DNA from 2 places in the Streptomyces sp. MGP-BFMKR1 genome. Region 1 is predicted to be linked to the other one. Evidence: riboswitches for the same ligand, from Rfam matches in the RefSeq annotation. Region 1 holds a riboswitch; the other holds the start of a gene.
The links. A riboswitch is a leader RNA that binds a small molecule or an ion and turns the genes downstream of it on or off. The one in region 1 is predicted to bind cyclic di-AMP.
Positions count from the first base shown of each region.

Region 2: another riboswitch for cyclic di-AMP. It lies ahead of AC3CHW_RS14540 (M23 family metallopeptidase); the one in region 1 lies ahead of AC3CHW_RS00900 (C40 family peptidase).

Region 1 is NZ_CM173408.1:292,053-300,444, forward strand. Features, by position in the region: gene scoE ((3R)-3-[(carboxymethyl)amino]fatty acid oxygenase/decarboxylase) at 1-559, opposite strand, end outside; gene AC3CHW_RS00895 (SAM-dependent methyltransferase) at 1,160-2,185, shown strand; cyclic di-AMP (ydaO/yuaA leader) riboswitch at 2,626-2,794, shown strand; gene AC3CHW_RS00900 (C40 family peptidase) at 2,798-3,271, shown strand; gene AC3CHW_RS00905 (hypothetical protein) at 3,517-4,116, shown strand; gene AC3CHW_RS00910 (FMN reductase) at 4,261-4,887, opposite strand; gene AC3CHW_RS00915 (LLM class flavin-dependent oxidoreductase) at 5,019-6,149, opposite strand; gene AC3CHW_RS00920 (hypothetical protein) at 6,470-6,847, shown strand; gene AC3CHW_RS00925 (alpha/beta hydrolase family protein) at 6,844-7,581, shown strand; gene AC3CHW_RS00930 (ATP-binding SpoIIE family protein phosphatase) at 8,172-8,392, shown strand, end outside.
Region 2 is NZ_CM173408.1:3,807,407-3,815,798, reverse strand. Features, by position in the region: gene AC3CHW_RS14550 (DUF6227 family protein) at 1-41, shown strand, start outside; gene AC3CHW_RS14545 (PP2C family protein-serine/threonine phosphatase) at 330-1,499, shown strand; cyclic di-AMP (ydaO/yuaA leader) riboswitch at 1,685-1,814, shown strand; gene AC3CHW_RS14540 (M23 family metallopeptidase) at 1,826-2,947, shown strand; gene AC3CHW_RS14535 (aldo/keto reductase) at 3,070-4,035, shown strand; gene AC3CHW_RS14530 (response regulator transcription factor) at 4,899-5,528, shown strand; gene AC3CHW_RS14525 (Z1 domain-containing protein) at 5,586-8,392, opposite strand, start outside.

The DNA of each region.
Region 1 (8,392 bases):
TGACCGCCGGGGTCTGCTCCTCGATCTCGGCGAGGACCTCGGTGATCGGTCGGTACACGTCGTCGGGGCGGATCTTGAAGTACCGCCGGACGCTGTTGCGACTGCGCGTTCCCGCGATGGCGTTCTTCATCTCCCGGGGCAGCTTCTGGTACGCCTTGCCCATGTCGATGAAGTAGGTGCCGCGGTTTTCCCGGGGCACCACCTGGGGGTAGATGAGCGTCAGCCCGAACGGCCGGGCCATGAACGAGTAGTCGTGGTGCCAGAACTTGCCCGTCTGCGGCACGCCGATCTGCTGGCCCGATTCCCGCACATTCGAGGAAACGAAGATTTCCTTGTGTTCCGGGTGGTGGTACATGGGCTGGTAGTAGGTTTCGACTTCGCCCAGCCGGCGCCCGAAGGTGACGAATTCGGCGGGCGAGAGGTTCTGCTCCTTCAGGACCACGATCTTGTGTCGGTAGACCTTTTCCTTGAGCGCGAGGAGATCCTCGTCCGGAGCGTTCAGCACGTCGAGTTCCAGAGCCACGCCCATGGCGGCGTCCGTGTGTGGTGCGGTGGTCATATTCTCCCCCAGCGGCGAGCCGGTTGGTTTAACAATGCACTGGCTCCACCACCGTTCAGCAGCGGGCTTAGGGCAACCTTGTAGCTCGCTGAAACGGAGGGGTGATCTCACCAACACGCGTTCGGGGGCCACGTGAGCGGATGACGCGTTTCGCCTTGGGCCGTCTGGGCCGTGACCCAGTCGGCCCACTCGGATGCGACCGGACTATATGTCACCCATACGAGTGGACCAGGGGTTCAGCCGCACGACGCCGCTCCCACGCCTTGTGCAGGCCAATCACCTCGGAGTTCGGTGCGCCGGGGCGCGCCGGAGCGAAAGGGCGGGCGCGCGGTGGGCCGTGCGATCGTCGAATTCCCTGATACACCTGTCCCCTGCGCCGGATCGGCGCGCGACGTGTGGACGCGTAGGGCGTTGGGCAGTCAGTTCCCCAGCGCACGCCCGCCGCCGTCCTCTTCACCTGCGACAGCCGCCCGATCCGCGTGCCACCCGCCACTGCGCCACCGGACACCGGGGCGCGGGTGTCCCCCGGCCCGTTCCGCGCCGGCCCAGTGCCGCTCGCGCGTACGCCGCCCACCACCCAGCACAGATGAGGAACCCCCTGTGAAATTCCGAACGTTCACCAAGCTGGTGCGCAGCAATCACCTCTCACTGGCCCTGCGGATGCCACGGGAGCTGGCTGGTCCCGCGTACCGCGCCTCGTTCCTGGCCGCGGCTGCCAGCAGTGGCGTGCTGCGCCATCTCGCGCGGCAGCCGCTCGACGCGCCCGCGCTCGCCGACGAGCTCGGCATGCACGGCGAGGAGCAACTGCTCGGCGCCTGGCTCGACATGGGGGTGCGGATCGGGGAACTCGGCTCGCGTGGCGGGCGCTACCGGCTGCGCGGGCGCCTGGCCAAGTCGCTGGCGCGCCCGGAGGCGGACGCCTACGTGGCGCTGCTCGAACAGCTCATGCGCTTCCACGCCCCGCTGCTCCTGGACGCCCCCGGCATGCTGCGCGAGGGGCGCCGAGTGTCGATCGCCGACCAGGACGGCGCGCTCATCGCCCGCTCGTCCCGCGTGCTCGAACCCGCCGTGCAGGGCGTGGTGGAGCAGCAGGTCGACCGGACCGCGCCGGTCCGGCTCCTGGAGGTGGGCTGCGGCAGCGGCACCTACGTACGGCACGCCGCCTCGCTCAACCCGCGGCTGACGGCCGTGGCGATCGACCTGCAGGACGAGGTGGTGGCGCAGGCGCAGGCGAACCTGGACAAGTGGAACCTGTCCGACCGGGTGGAGGTCGTCCGCAGCGACCTGCGGACGTACTCCACGGAGCAGAAGTTCGACCTGGTCACGCTGCACAACAACATCTACTACTTCCCCCACGGCGAGCGGACCAAGGTGCTGGAGCGGGCGCGCTCGTTCCTGGCGCCCGGGGGCAGGCTGCTGCTGACGACGAGTTGCCAGGGCGGCAGCCCGGGCATCGAGATGCTGAACCTGTGGTGCGTGTACGCCGACTTCGCCGGCCCGCTGCCGCGCCCGGCCGAGTTGTCGGAGCAGATGCGGGACGCCGGCTTCACGCAGGTGCGCTCCCGCCGCCTGGTGCCCGGCGAGGAGTTCCGGGCCTTCACCGGCACCAGCCCCTTCGACGACTAGTCCCACGCGAAGGGCCGGGAGCGGCCGGCGGTGGCGGAGGCGCGCGGTCGCCGCCACCGCCGGCCGCTCCCGCCGCGCCTTCGACGTCGCTCGGCGCCGGGGCGCCGACGGCCGGCCACGCGCGCGGCTTGACGTCCCATCACGGCGCGCCGCCGCGCACGCCGCGTATCCCGGGGTGGTGGGCGGCTGCCTGGCCCACAGGCCGGTCGCGCCATGGAATGCTCGCGTCCGGTTACGTGTTTCCGCAGTTCAGCGCGGGTTTGCGCGACTCGTATGGGGGATGAGACCGACCGCGGTTCTCGGTCACCAACGAAGGTGAAGAACTTCACATACGACCCTTTCGGCTGCGATTTCGGGCCGTGGATGGCGCAGTATCCCTATCCGACACCACCAAGCCCCCGTCACCACGGCGGGGCGGTCCGGGCGGACGCCGAGTCCTGCCGCCGCACGGGCCCAGTGAGAGGAACACGAATCGGCAGGAGCGGGAGACCCAGGCATGACGGGCCACGAAGTCGGTGGCCCTTGGGGTGAAGCCACGCGAGTGGCCGGGCAACTTCGCCAGTCCGAACCCGACAGGTCATCTTTCGCAGGCGGATGACGAAGGGCTTTCGTATGTCCGCGCAGCCACGTATACCCTCGCTCGCCACGCGCATCGGTACCGCATCGGCCCTCACCGCCACGGTGCTGGCCGGCTCCTCGTTCGTCCCCGCTCTGACGACCGACGCCCAGGCGGCGACGGCCTCCGGCAAGGCGCTCAAGATCGCCGCCGGCAAGAAGGGCGCACCCTACAAGTACGGGGCGGTCGGCCCGAACCGGTTCGACTGCTCGGGGCTGACGCTCTACTCGTATCGGAAGGCGGGCAAGAAGCTGCCACGTACGGCGGCGGCCCAGTACAACAAGACCCGCCACCTGTCCAAGAGCTCGCGCAAGGCGGGCGACCTGGTCTTCTTCCACTCCGGGCGGAACGTCTACCACGTGGGCATCTACGCCGGGAAGAACAAGATCTGGCACGCGCCCAAGCCCGGCAAGTCGGTGCGGCTGGAGAAGATCTGGACCAACAAGGTCTGGTACGGCCGCGTCCGCTGACCGTGACGGGTGGGCCGGGGCGCCGGGCGGGCGATGCCGCGCCGCGCCCCGGCCCGGCCCACGATCCCGGGACGAGAGGGGCGTGGGGGCAAGGGCCGCCCTACGGGCCGGTTCCGGGTCGCTGTCACCAAGCCGAGTGATGTTGCCATCGAGTACGTCACCCGCAGGGAGCAATCCCCGTTGTCCTCACGTGCCGACCGAATCACGGTCAGCCTGATCCACGAGGACGAGTCATGATGCGAGGAATGACGGGGGTCGCCGTCGTCGCGGCGGCGCTGGCGTGCACGGTGACGCCGGCCCAGGCCGGTGAGGCGGCCAAGCCCATCAAGAACGGCAAGGCCGAGTTCTGCCTGAGCAAGCCCGCCGCCAAGCAGCTTGCCAAGGCGAAGGTCACGCTGGCCGCCACGGGGGCCGCTCGGATCACCGGCAAGCAGCGCCAGTGCGTGTCCCTCCCGCTGGTCGAGGGCACCAGGGACTACGCGAAGTTGCAGGGCGGCGTCACGTTCCGCGACAAGGACGACCGCCTCGACCTCACCAAGATCTACAACTACGTGAACAAGTCCTCTCGGACCCAGGCGCACGCCTCGGTCAACCGGGCCAAGGCGCAGCCGGTGCGGTTCCTGACCTACACCATCAAGCGGGAGAACGCGAAGGTCACGCAGAAGCAGGTCAAGGCGGTCAACGTGCGGACCGTGCTGACTCCTGAGGGCGAGAAGCTGTTCAAGAAGACGTTCGGCAAGTCGCCGGTGCGCAAGGGCGGCCACCTCTTCACGCTCAACGCGGTCGCCGACATGCCGAAGCTCGCCCCGGACACGCTCGGTGATCTGCTCGACCTGCTGCGCTGAACCGAGGGCTGATTCCGGGGCGCGGAGCGCCCCGGCCCACGGCAGGTGAAGCACGGCCGGCGGATCGCTCCACGGATGCCGCTGACACGCCGCATGGCGTGTCAGCGGCATCCGTGCGTACGGCACCCCGGCGCGTGCGCGCCGTCAGGCGCCGCGCACCGCGGCGAGTTGCTGGGCGAAGGGGACCACCTCATCGTCGTCCTGGCGCGGCGCGGGCGGGGCGCCGGCCAGGAGGCCGGCGAGTTGGCGTGCCGCGCGGTCGATCCGCTCGCTCAGCCCGTCGGTGCGGTCGTCCCCGGCCGCGCCCCAGTCCTCGGCGGCGGCGTAGACGCCGGTGGGGACGGTGACGGCGCGCAGGTAGCCGAAGAGCGGGCGCAGCGCGTGGTCGAGGACCAGGGAGTGGCGGGCCGTGCCGCCGGTCGCCGCGATCAGCACGGGCTTGTCGACCAGCGCCTCGTTGTCCAGCACGTCGAAGAACGACTTGAACAGGCCGCTGTAGGAGGCGGTGAACACGGGCGTGACCGCGATCAGCGCGTCGGCGCGGGTCACCGCGTCGAGGGCGGCGCGCAGCGCGGTGCCCGGGAAGCCGGTGACCATGTGCTGGGCGATGGCGGTGGCCAGCTCGCGCAGCTCGACCACCTGGACCTCGACCGGGCGGCCGGCGTCCGCGAGTTGTCGCTGGGCCGCCGTGGTCAGTCGGTCGGCCAGCAGCCGGGTGGAGGACGGCTGGCTCAGCCCGGCGGTGACGGCCACCAGGTGCAGGGGCTTCATGCGGGGTCTCCTCGGGTGGAGTTGCGGGGTGGTGGGGAGGCGGCGGGCGGGGGCCCGGCGCGCGCCGGGGGGCGGCGCCGCGCGGGCGGGCCGTGGGAGAGCCCGCCCGTGGGCGCCGCGTCCGGTGGCGGTCAGGCCGGGGTGTCCGTGCCGGTGTGCTCGCCGGCCTGGGCCGCGCCGTCGGCGTCGGCCGTGGCCCGGGCCACCAGCGCCGCGTGCGTCGGGCCGGCCGGCACCCCGGCGGGGCGGCCGGCGGCGAACTCGCGGCGCAGCACCGGGACCACTTCCTCGCCGAGCAGGTCGAGCTGTTCCAGGACGGTCTTGAGCGGCAGGCCGGCGTGGTCCATCAGGAACAACTGGCGCTGGTAGTCGCCGAAGGACTCGCGGAAGGTCAGCGTCCTGTCGATGACCTCCTGCGGGCTGCCCACCGTCAGCGGCGTCTGCTCGGTGAACTCCTCGAGCGAGGGGCCGTGCCCGTACACCGGCGCGTTGTCGAAGTAGGGCCGGAACTCGCGCACGGCGTCCTGCGAGTTCTTCCGCATGAACACCTGCCCGCCGAGTCCGACGACGGCCTGCTCCGGGGTGCCGTGACCGTAGTGGGCGAAGCGCCGCCGATAGAGGTCGATCAGCCGGATGAAGTGCTCCTTGGGCCAGAAGATGTTGTTGGCGAAGAAGCCGTCTCCGTAGTACGCGGCCTGCTCGGCGATCTCCGGGCTGCGGATCGAGCCGTGCCAGACGAACGGCGCGACGCCGTCCAGCGGGCGCGGGGTGGAGGTGAAGCCCTGCAACGGGGTGCGGAACTTGCCCTCCCAGTCCACCACGTCCTCGCGCCAGAGCTGGTGCAGCAGCGCGTAGTTCTCGATGGCCAGCGGGATGCCCTGCCGGATGTCCTGGCCGAACCACGGGTAGACCGGTCCGGTGTTGCCGCGGCCGAGCATGAGGTCCACCCGGCCGTCCGCCAGGTGCTGGAGCATCGCGAAGTCCTCGGCGATCTTCACCGGGTCGTTCGTGGTGATCAGCGTGGTGGAGGTGGACAGGATCAGCCGCTCGGTCCGGGCGGCGATGTAGCCGAGCATGGTGGTGGGTGAGGACGGGACGAAGGGCGGGTTGTGGTGCTCGCCGGTCGCGAAGACGTCGAGGCCGACCTCTTCGGCCTTGCGCGCGATGGCGACCATCGCCTTGATCCGCTCGTGCTCGCTCGGCGTGGTTCCGTTCGTCGGGTCCGGGGTGACGTCGCCGACCGTGAAGATCCCGAACTGCATGTCGCTCCACCTCTTCCGTTGCTCGGGGCCATCCCCCGAAGCCATTGGTTCAATATTCAACCATCCCCGTCAACCGGGTGCCCCACCGACCTATTCCCCCACCCGCCGGCCGGGCCCGCCACGGCGGACGGCCGCCCGTTCCGCCCCGGCGCGGCGCTCCGGTGAGAGGGCTGCCGGGGGCCTCGCCGCCGCGTTCGTACGCCGCCCGCGTCCGCCTCACCCGGCGCCGCGTACGGTGTGGGAGGACGGCCGATGGCGCGCCGCAGCCGGGCGGCCGCCGCGGCCGGCGGAGCTGGGGCGCAGAGAGGGTGATGGGCGAGATGCGGGTGGGTCTGCTACGGACGGTCGGCGCGGCCACTGCGCTCTACGGCCTCGCGGTCACGGCGCGGCCCGATCTGTTGGCCAAGCCCTCCGGCCTGGCCGGGCCCGACGGAACGGTGGCCCCCGCCACCCGGACCTCGCTGCGACCCCTGGCGTGGCGGGACGCGGTCAGCGGGCTGGCCATGGTGGTGGCCCCGGAGGGCCCCGCCCTGCGCGCGGCCACCGCCGTACGCATCGCCGCCGACTTCGGTGACGCCGCGCTGCTCGGCCTGACCCTGCCGGAGCGCGACCGGCGGCTGGCGGCCGTGGCCGTCTCGGTGGGCTGGGGCGCGCTCTCCGTGGCGGGGCTGCTCGGCGAGGGCCGGGGGAAGGCGTGAGGGCGCGTTCGTTCTTCACCCGCGAGGCCGGGGCGGCGCTGGTGCTGCGCCCCTCGCCCACGCCGCCGCGAGCGGCGGTCGTGCTGCTGCACGGCGGGCGCGAGGAGGGCCTTGAGCCGCCGCCCGCGTTGAACCTGCCCGGCGCGCGCATGCTGCCCTTCGCCCGGTCCATCGCGCGGGCGACCGCCGAGCACCGGGTGGCGTTGGGAAGCGTGCGCTACCGGCACCGTGGCTGGAACGGCGAGCGCGACGACGCGGCCGAGGACGCCCAGCGGGCCCTGGACGAGCTGGTGGCGCTGCACGGGCCGGTGCCCGTGGTGCTGGTCGGGCACTCCATGGGCGGCCGGGCGGCGCTGCGGGCCGCCGCCGCGCCCCAGGTCCAGGCCGTGGTGGGGCTCGCGCCGTGGTGCCCGGAGGCCGAGCCGGTGGCGCACCTCGCCGGCAAGCGGGTGGTTCTGCTGCACGGCGAGCGGGACCGGATCACGGCGCCGGGCGACTCGCGGCGGCTGACGGAACGTGCCCGGCAGGCGGGGGCCGACGCCTGCACGCTGCTACTGCCGGACGGCGAGCACGCCATGGTGCGTCGGGCCGCGGCCTGGCACTCGCTGACCACCCGGGTGGTCAGCGGCCTGCTCGGGCTGGCACCGCTGCCGCCGGTGGTGGCCGGCGCGCTCTCCTCGGCCACGGACGCGACGGCCGCCGTCCCGGCCCCGGGAGCCCTGCACCAGGCGTGAGCCACGGGGCGTACGGGGCGGGTGGTTCCGGGCGCGCGGGCGGTGCGCGGGCCGGGCGACTGGGCGCGTGGGGCGTCCGCGGTGCCGGCGCGGCGGGTCGCGCGGGGCCGGCGCACCGGCGTGACCGGCGGAATCATCCGGTGCCGCCCGGGTGCCGGCCGGGCCGATCGCCCATAAGGTAGCGCCAGGGCGTGCGGGGACCTGGCTGAGCGCGGTGGGTCCCGCCGATGGCATGGCCCTGGGCGCCGCGGGGTGCCCGGGGGCGGTCGGCCGCCGACCCTCCAGCACGGCGCGTGGAACGAAGGTGCGGGAAACGGTGCGGACATCGCCACGACACGGCCCCCGGCCGGTGTGGGGTGCGCGCCGCACCGACCCCGTTCCCCTCCCCCTGGCGTGCGGTGCGTACCGCGGTGCCCCGCGCCTCCCGGTCGCCCGCCGGCGCCGCTTCCCCCCGCCGACCGTGGCGAGGTGCGCCGTTTGCCGTCGACGGTGGCATGGAACGGACGACATGCCAGGTCGTGCCGGGCGGTGAGCCGGCTGGGGGTTAGAGTCGGCGACCCAACAGCGCGTGGCGGGTAGCTCACGGCGCGGTGGACAAGGAGGAGACGGACGTGGAGCAGGGCGTCGAGGAGGACACGGCGAGCGGTCAGCTCGGGTGGCTGAACGAGGCCAGCGTGCGCATCGGGTCCACCCTCGACCTGGTCACCACCTCGCAGGAACTCGCCGACTTCACCGTCCCCCACTTCGCCGACGGGGCCGCCGTCGACCTGCTGGAATCGGTGCTGCACGGCGAGGAGGGCGCGCACCCCGG
Region 2 (8,392 bases), 3.5 Mb from region 1:
CCGCGGACCGCCACGCCCGCGCCTTGGGCGTCGAGCTGTAACCCCGCACCGGGCCGGCCCGGTGCTCAGCCCCCCGCCCAGGCCACCAGTCGCCCCGGCCACCCAGTCGTCTCTCGGCCACCAGCCACCCGGCCCCACGGCAGGTGTGACCCACGGCGGGCGCGGCCCACGGCCGGCGGACCCACGGCTGGCGGACCCACGGCAGGCGTGGCGTACGCCCGCTTGGCCGCCTCCGGGTCGCTCGTCCGGCGCGTGAGCCCCAGGCTGGGACGGACGCATCCGGCGGGGCGCTGTGCCGGATGCGGGCCAGCCGAGAGCGGGAGCGACGCGTGGGGAGTCCTGGGTGGGCCGGTGCGGGCGCGGACTCGCCGCGAGCCGCGTGGGCCCGGAGCGTCGCCCGCTGGCTGCCCGGGGTCCTGCTGGTCGGCGGCGTCGTCTTCGACCTCCTGATGCCGATGCACTACACCGCGTCGCCCTTCCTGTCCGCCGCCTCCCTGGTCGCCGCGCCGCTGCTCTCGCTGCGCGGCACGGCCGCGGTGGCCGCGACGGCCGCCGTGGTCTCGGTGCTGCTCGCGGTCTGGCACAGCGGCAACGACCGGGCCCTGTCGGTGACCGAGGTCGTCACCGTGTGCACCGTCGCGCTGCTGGCGCTCGCCATCAACCGGGTGGTGCGGCGCAACTTCCGCCAACTCGCGACCGTACGCGTCGTCGCCGAGGCCGCCCAGCGCGCCGTGCTGCCCACGCCGCCGAGCCGCATCGGGTCGCTGCGGATCGCCGCCCGGTACGTCGCGGCGCAGACCGACGCGCGGATCGGCGGCGACCTGTTCGCCGTGCAGGAGTCGCCGCACGGCGTGCGGGCCATCATCGGCGACGTACGGGGCAAGGGTCTGGAGGCCGTGGAGGCCGTCGCCGTGGTGATCGGGGCCTTCCGGGAGGCCGCCGAGCAGGAGCGGACCCTGGAGGGGCTGGTCGACCGGCTGGAGCGGGCGCTCGACCGGGAGGGCGACCGGCGGGTGGGCCTCGACCAGTTCGAGGGGTTCACCACCGCCGTGCTGGCCGAGATCGGCGACGGCAGCGGCGGGCTGCGGCTCATCAACCGGGGCCACCCGCCGCCCCTGTTGCTGCTCCCCACGGGCCAGGTGCGCGAGCTGAGCCCCGAGGCCGACGCCCTGCCGCTCGGCATGCGGGACGTGGCGGCCTGGCGGGACACCGTGGAGGAGCTGCCGTTCCCGGCCGGGGCGGCGCTGCTGCTGTTGACGGACGGGGTGACGGAGGCGCGCGACGCGAGCGGGCGGTTCTACGAGCCGGCGCGGCGGCTGAGCGGCCGTCGGTTCGCCAGCCCGGACGCCCTCCTGGACGCGCTGATCGCCGACGTGATGCGGCACACCGAGGGCCAGCGCGCCGACGACATGGCGCTGCTCGCGCTGCGCCGGGCCGGCGCGCCCGGCGTGGTGGCCGTCCGACGCGGCCAGCGGGCGGCCGACGAACGCGCTGGGTAGCCGATCTTGACCACTGTGCTGACGATGTGCTGGCGCCTCGTCAAAGCGGAGCCCTTATTCCCCGGAACGGCTTGGAATCACACCCGGCCCTCTATTAACGTTCGATAACGCAGCGCGGTCGTCACAGCCGCCGCCCAGGGCGGCACCGTGCGCCGTCGCCGAATCCCGTAGGCGCGTCACCGCGGATCAGCGCGGTGCCGAGGCGAGGGAACCGGGGAACCAACCCTTGGGGTGAATCGGGTCGTACGCGACCCGTAGGAGACCTTCCTGCTCCGAACCCGTCAGCTAACCCGGTAGGCGAGAAGGAAGGAAAGGAGCACGCCTCCGTGGCGTCCAACAGGTCTGCCCTCGACCAGGCTTCACCCGCGCACGACGGGATCGACGAACTCGCCGGGCCTCCCTGGGGGGAGCCCCGGGACGACCTCCGCGACGGCCCCTGGGAGGAGTGGAACCCCACCGCCGAATCCGTCGCCCCGGTCCGGGGCCGGCACCGCGTGGTCAAGCAGCGCGGCACCACGATGGCCCGCGGCGGCGCCGTGCTCGGCGTGGGCGTCATCGCGGCGGTCGGCGCCGGCGGCATGGCGAGCGCCAAGGACCGCCCCAAGGCCCCGATATCGATGCCCGACCTCGGGCACGTCGCCGACGAGGTCATGCACTCCCTGCCCGACGCCGACGAGCTTCCCGGCGTCGGGTCCCTCATATCCGACGGCGGGAGCGGCGACCAGCGGTACGAGGCCGCGCCGCGGGCCGCCGGCCAGGCGCCGCTCAGCCAGGCCGGCCTGACGGCCGAGGAGTCCGCGAACGGCACGACCAACGCGGGCGAGGTGCTGCGGGCCCGCATCCTCCAGCAGGCCGAGACCCAGCAGAGCGCCGCCGACGAGGCCGAGCGCGAGGCCGCCGAGCGGGCGGCGGCGCGCAAGGCGGCGGACGAGGCGGCCCGCAAGAAGGCCGCCGAGGACGAGAAGCAGCGGGCCGCCGAGGCGGAGGCCAAGCGGAAGGCGGAGGAGGAGGCCCGGCGCAAGGCCGAGGCCGAGCGCCGCGCGAAGCTCGCCGCGAGCTACGCGATGCCGCTCAGCTCGTACACGGTGACCTCCACGTTCGGACAGGCCGGCGACATGTGGTCGGCGAACCACACCGGCCTGGACTTCGCCGCTCCGACGGGCACGCCGGTCAAGGCGGTGCACGGCGGGACCATCACGCAGGCCGGCTGGGCCGGTTCGTACGGCTACCGGATCGTGTTGACGCTGCCCGACGGGACCGAGGTCTGGTACTGCCACCTGTCGTCCATGACGCAGACCTCGGGCGAGGTCTCCACCGGCGACGTCATCGGCCGGGTGGGCGCGACCGGCAACGTGACCGGCGCGCACCTGCACCTCGAAGTGCGCCCGAGCGGCGGCGCGCCGGTCGACCCGATGGCGTGGCTGCGGGAGCACGGGCTCCAGCCGTAGCGAGGGCGGGCGCGGGCCCCGCGCCCTTCCTCCGCCCGCACGCCGGGGGCGCGCTCCCGCCGGCGCCGCCGCGCGCGGGGTGGCGGGGAATAGGGGGCCGGGCCGGGGCGTTGACTCCGCACATGGTCGAACATGCGCAGAGCACGCGGTCGCGCCGGATCGGCGACATCGAGGTCTTCCCCCTCTCGCTGGGGGGCAACGTCTTCGGGTGGGGCGCCGACGAGGCGCAGTCCTTCGCCATCCTGGACGCGTACACGGAGGCCGGTGGCAACTTCGTCGACACCGCCGACGTCTACTCGGCCTGGGTGCCGGGCAACTCGGGCGGCGAGTCGGAGACCATCATCGGCAACTGGCTCGCCGCGCGCGGCAGGCGCGATCAGGTGGTCGTCGCGACCAAGGTGGGCGGCGGCTCGCCGGAGCGGCGCGGGCTGCGCGCCGAGGTGATCAGGGCCGACGTGGAGGCGTCCCTGCGCCGGCTGCGCACCGACTACATCGACCTGTACTACACGCACTACGACGACGAGTCGCTGCCGGTCGAGGACTTCCTCACCACCCTGGACGGCCTGGTCCGGCAGGGCAAGGTCCGCCAGATCGCGGCCTCCAACATCACGGCCGCCCGGCTCACCGAGGCCCTGGACGCCTCCGAGCGGGAGGGCCTGGCGCGGTACGTGGCGCTTCAGCCGCACTACAACCTGGTCTCCCGGGACACCTACGAGGGCGAGCTGTCCCGCGTCGCGGCCGAGCGGGGCCTGGCGACGGTTCCCTACTTCGCGCTGGCGGCCGGCTTCCTCACCGGCAAGTACCGGCCCGGCGGCACGCCGGAGGGCTCGGTGCGCGCCGAGTCGGTCCAGCGGTACCTGGACAGCGAGCGGGGACCGCGGGTGCTCGCCGCCCTCGACGAGGTGGCCGCGGCGCACGGCGGCGTCGAGATCGCGACGGTGGCCCTGGCCTGGCTGGCCGCGCAGCCCACGGTGGTGGCCCCGATCGCCAGCGCCCGCACCCCGGAGCAGCTCCCGCCGCTGCTGGCCGTGGCCGACCTGAACCTCACGGCTTCGGAGATATCCGCGCTGACCGAGGCGTCGGCCTGATCCGGTAGCCGCCGGCGCCGCCGGTGGGACGAGCGCCGGTTCGCACCGCGGGCCACGCGCCCACGACGCCCACCGGCCGTGGTCGTACGCCACGCGTCCCCACGTCACGCGTCCCTACGCCACGCGCCCGTGCCCGCGTACTCCGGCATCCGTACGCCGCCCGCCCGGATGCCGCCCGACCGCGTGCCCGGGCCCTGCCCGGGTGCGGGGACGCGCCGCGCGCGGCGAGCGGACGGGGCGTCAACTTCCCCTCGCTCGGCCCCCGGTCGGCCGCCGCCGTACACGCGCCGACGAGGCGGAGCCCGCCGGAGCGACCCGCCGCCGGGGGCCGGCTACCGGCCCGGTCGGGCGGCGGCGTTGGCCTCGCGGGCCCGGGCCGGTGGGCGCGGAGGGAAAAACGGCCGCTTCGGTTCTCAACTCCGGGCATTTTTCGGGCAAAGAGAATGCGCCGATTCGGGCATCGGGGAAGGGGCCGCGGCGCCCATCCATAACTCCCCCATTGCCCAGGCATTACCCGCCGCCGAACGCCTCCTGGGCGCAGCGGGAAACCCTCGGCGGGTCGTGAGGTATTACGCGTCATTGCCCGCGATTACTCATCCGCTACTCGCCGACTACAGCGGGGGATTGTGCACGCGTACTAAGTCTCGTCAACCGGATGTGCTAAGTTCCGGCTACTCGATGGGGCTGCCGATGGCCGGCGCTGATCGACGTCTGACCAACGTCGAGCGGCTATTCACGCTGACTTTCCGGAAGCGTTCGACTACGAAAAGTGTGCGCTCGCCGGGTGTTTCTGTCGGCTTGGTCGCCCTGTTCAGGCGCATCGGCGGCGCGGCCGTCGACCTGAATCCAGGCAAGGGGAAGCCATGGGTCGCATTGTTCTCGTCATCAGTTCTCCCTCGCTGCACCGGCGCGTGGGTGACGCGCTGACGGCGCCCGGCTGGGGTGTCGCCTCCTGGACCAAGACCCAGCGCGGTCGGCTCACGCCCGCCGTGGACGTGGCCGTCGTGGAATCCCGCGCCCTCGCCGCCGAACCCTCCTTCGCCCGTCTCGGAACCCGGGTCATCGCGCTGGTCAACGGCGTCAGCGACCCGTTCTGGCGCTCGCCGTCGCGGCAGTCGGTGGCCGGCGTCGTGGGCCGCGACGACCCCGACCACGGCTATGTCGCAGCGGTGCGCGAGGTGCTCAGCGGCCGGGGCTGGATCTCCCCGGAGCTGGTGCCCTGCGTGCTCGCCGGCTCCGGCGCGGCCCAGCGCCCGCCGGCCCCGCAGCCGCCCACCGCCGGCCGGCTCACCGGCCGCGAGGAGGACGTGGCGGTGCTCGTCGCGGAGGGCCTGTCCAACCCCGAGATCGCCGACCGGCTGAGCGTCGAGCTGAGCACCGTGAAGTTCCACGTCTCCAACGTGCTGCGCAAGCTGGGCTGCCGCAGCCGGGCCCAATTGGCCGCCGTCTTCCACGCGTACGACCGGAACGCGCGCGCCACCGCGGTGAAGTAGCCCGGCCGGGCGCGCCCGGGGCGGCGGCGTTCGCCTCGGCGGTCGGCAGGGGCCGCCTCAGCGGTCGGCCGGCGCCTCGCGGACGTCCACGATGGGCGCGTCCCGCAGCGCGGAGATCTTCGCGCGGAAGTGCACCAGGCGGCGCTTGGTGTCGATGGCGCTGCGCGGCGGCAGCAGCGCGAACGCCATGATCACGCGGGAGGCGTCGGCCACGCCGTCGGTGATGGCGTCGTGCACGGGGCGGTCGCCGGTGATGTCGAGCACCGGGTAGAGCAGCGCCACCCCCTGCGACGGGTTCACCAGCGACCCGGCCCTGCCCGCCTCGGCGATCAGCCGCTCGGCCGCCACCCGGTGCTCGAAGCCGGTGACGCGGCTGAACGAGTCGCGGAACGGGGCCTTGCTGCGCTGTGCCAGGGACAGCGGCGGCGAGTCGACGATGGTGGCCTGCAACCGGTCCCTGGCGACCAACTGCGGGGCGACCAGCAGCCAGTCGTCCACCCGCGCGAGCCTGCCGTCCAACTGCTTGAGGTAGGTCAGGTGCGGCTGGAACAGGTCGGGCCGGCTCCACTCCAGGCTCTCCAGGACGCTCACCAGCCTGCCGTGCCCCACCATCGTCGTGCGGGCCGGGAAGCGGCGAACCAGCGCGCTGGAGCTGTCCGGCGGATTGGTGAACGGCACGTCGGCGCCGCCGAGTTCGGCCAGCAGCGGCTGCCAGCGCTCGGCGTTGCGGCGCACGGAGGCGGGCTGGCCCGCGTAGGCCGCCGGCTCGATCCAGGTGCCGGGGGAGCGGATCTCGATGAGTTCGGCGTTGTACATCTTGTTGGCGCTCGTGGGCTTGAGCCACGGCAGGTGCTGCGCCACGAGCGGCGGCACCTGCGCTGGCGTGACCTGCGGCTTCCCGTCGATCAGCGGCGCGTACCGGTCCAGTTCGGCGCGGAAGCTCTCCTCGTCCCGGCAGACCGCCTCGAACGCGTCGTACAGGTCGATCTCCTTCTTGCCGTACGCCTCGCCACGGCTGATGTACAGCCGCACCAGGTCCCGGTAGCCCTTGCGGAAGCCGAACCAGCGGCCCATCTGCATCAGCGTGTCGGCCTGCGTCGTGGTGCGCCGGTAGTAGGAGATCGTCAGGCCCTCGACGGTGAAGCCTCGGGACAGCTTCGCGCCGCCGACCAGGATCTTCCACAGGGACCGCTTGTCGAAGTCGGCGGTGCCCTGCTCGATGTCCTTGTCGCTGTTCACCACGAGTACGGGGTTCTCGTCGCCGCCGATGCGGATGTAGGCCGCGCCGATGTGCTCGGCCACCTCCGCGAAGCTGGCCGGGGTGGCGTAGCCGGCGTGGCGGGCGGCGGAGACGGGCGCGAAGTCGGTCTCGAACAGGGCGCGCAACCGGGCGTGCCCGATCGGGCCCAGATAGCCCGCGGAATGCCACATCGCGGTCAGCCGTTCGGCCAGCGCCCGGTGGTCGGCGGTGCGCACCGACTCGTGTACGAGCATCGTGTGGTGCGGGTACGACACGCCGCGCGGGTCGTGCCGCTCCCGGTAGAGCTTGACGGCCGCGGAGAGCACGAACGCGTCCATGGCCTGCTGGAGCGAGGCGCTGTCCGCCTCGCCCGAGGTCGGCGGGATATCGCGCACGTGCGCCTTGCCCTGCGAATTGGCGTACGTGCGCTCCGACCACGGAATTCCGGAATCGAGGTCGTGGAAGGCCCGAATGCCCATGTAGTCCGGGGGCGCCGGCAGCGAGACGATGAAGTCCTTCGGGAAGATGTCGGCCGTGTCGCTGGGGTCGATGAAGACATTGGCGAACGGGGTCGCGGTGTACCCCACGTACTGCGCCCGTGGCAACTGCGCCAACAGGCTGGAGACCAGGCCGTTGATGGCGGTGCGTTCGGCCTTGCCCTCGCGGAGTTTCCGGGGGTCGGAGGTGTTGACGGACGCCTGGTCGGATTCGTCGTCGATGATGAGGACGGGGATCTCGGCGAGCGGCGTGCGGATCTTTTTCAGGTCCTTGAGCAGTTTCGTCAATACCGTCTTGTTCTTCTTCACCACCATCAGCCGGGCCGCGCTGCGGTGCAGGTTGCGCGGGTCGTGCAGCGGCAGCGCGGGCTCCTGCTTCTCGAACTCCAACGCGGTGATGCCCTGGAGGAGGCGCCGGTAGTCGTTGTCGCGGGTGGTCATCCGCATGATGTCGAAGGCGCCGAGCACCGACGGGAGCCCGCCGTGGGTGAGGAACCCGCCACGGTGCCACTCCGGGTCGTCCGCGTAGTCCGACTCGGTCTCGTCGCCGCCGCGCAGGATGTTCTCGCGGCCGACCAGCTCCATGTCGAGCCGGCGCTGGGTCTGTTGGCGCAGCAGGTTCAGGGTGCCGGCGAGCACGATCACCAGCCGGTAGCCGGAGTCGATGGCCTTGGCGATGACGCCGGTGAAGTTGGCCGTCTTGCCCGACTGCACGTGCCCGACGACCAGGCCCTTGGACTGGTAGACGGTGCCGGTGGCCGGGTTCGCCAGCCGCTCCACCACCCGGTCGGTGGCCTCGTCCAGGGCCGCGAGCGCCTCCGCGTGCCACCCCTTGCGCTCCAACACCCGCTCGTACGCCGGCCAGTACCAGTTGCGGCTCTGCTGCGCGGCCGGCGTGTACCAGGGCGTGAACTCGGTGCTGATGACGGTCGGCGCGTCGGCCACGGCCACCGGGACCAGCTCGGTCAGCACCTTGCGGGTCCGCTCCTCCAGCGCGAGCAGCGCGTAGATGTCCGCGCGGCGCGCGTCCGTGCACGGCGGGGACGTGGACCACGCCGGGGCGCCGGCGAAGTCCCAGGCGGTGACCGCCCGCCGCCACAGCTCCACCAGCGGGTGGCCCGCGTACC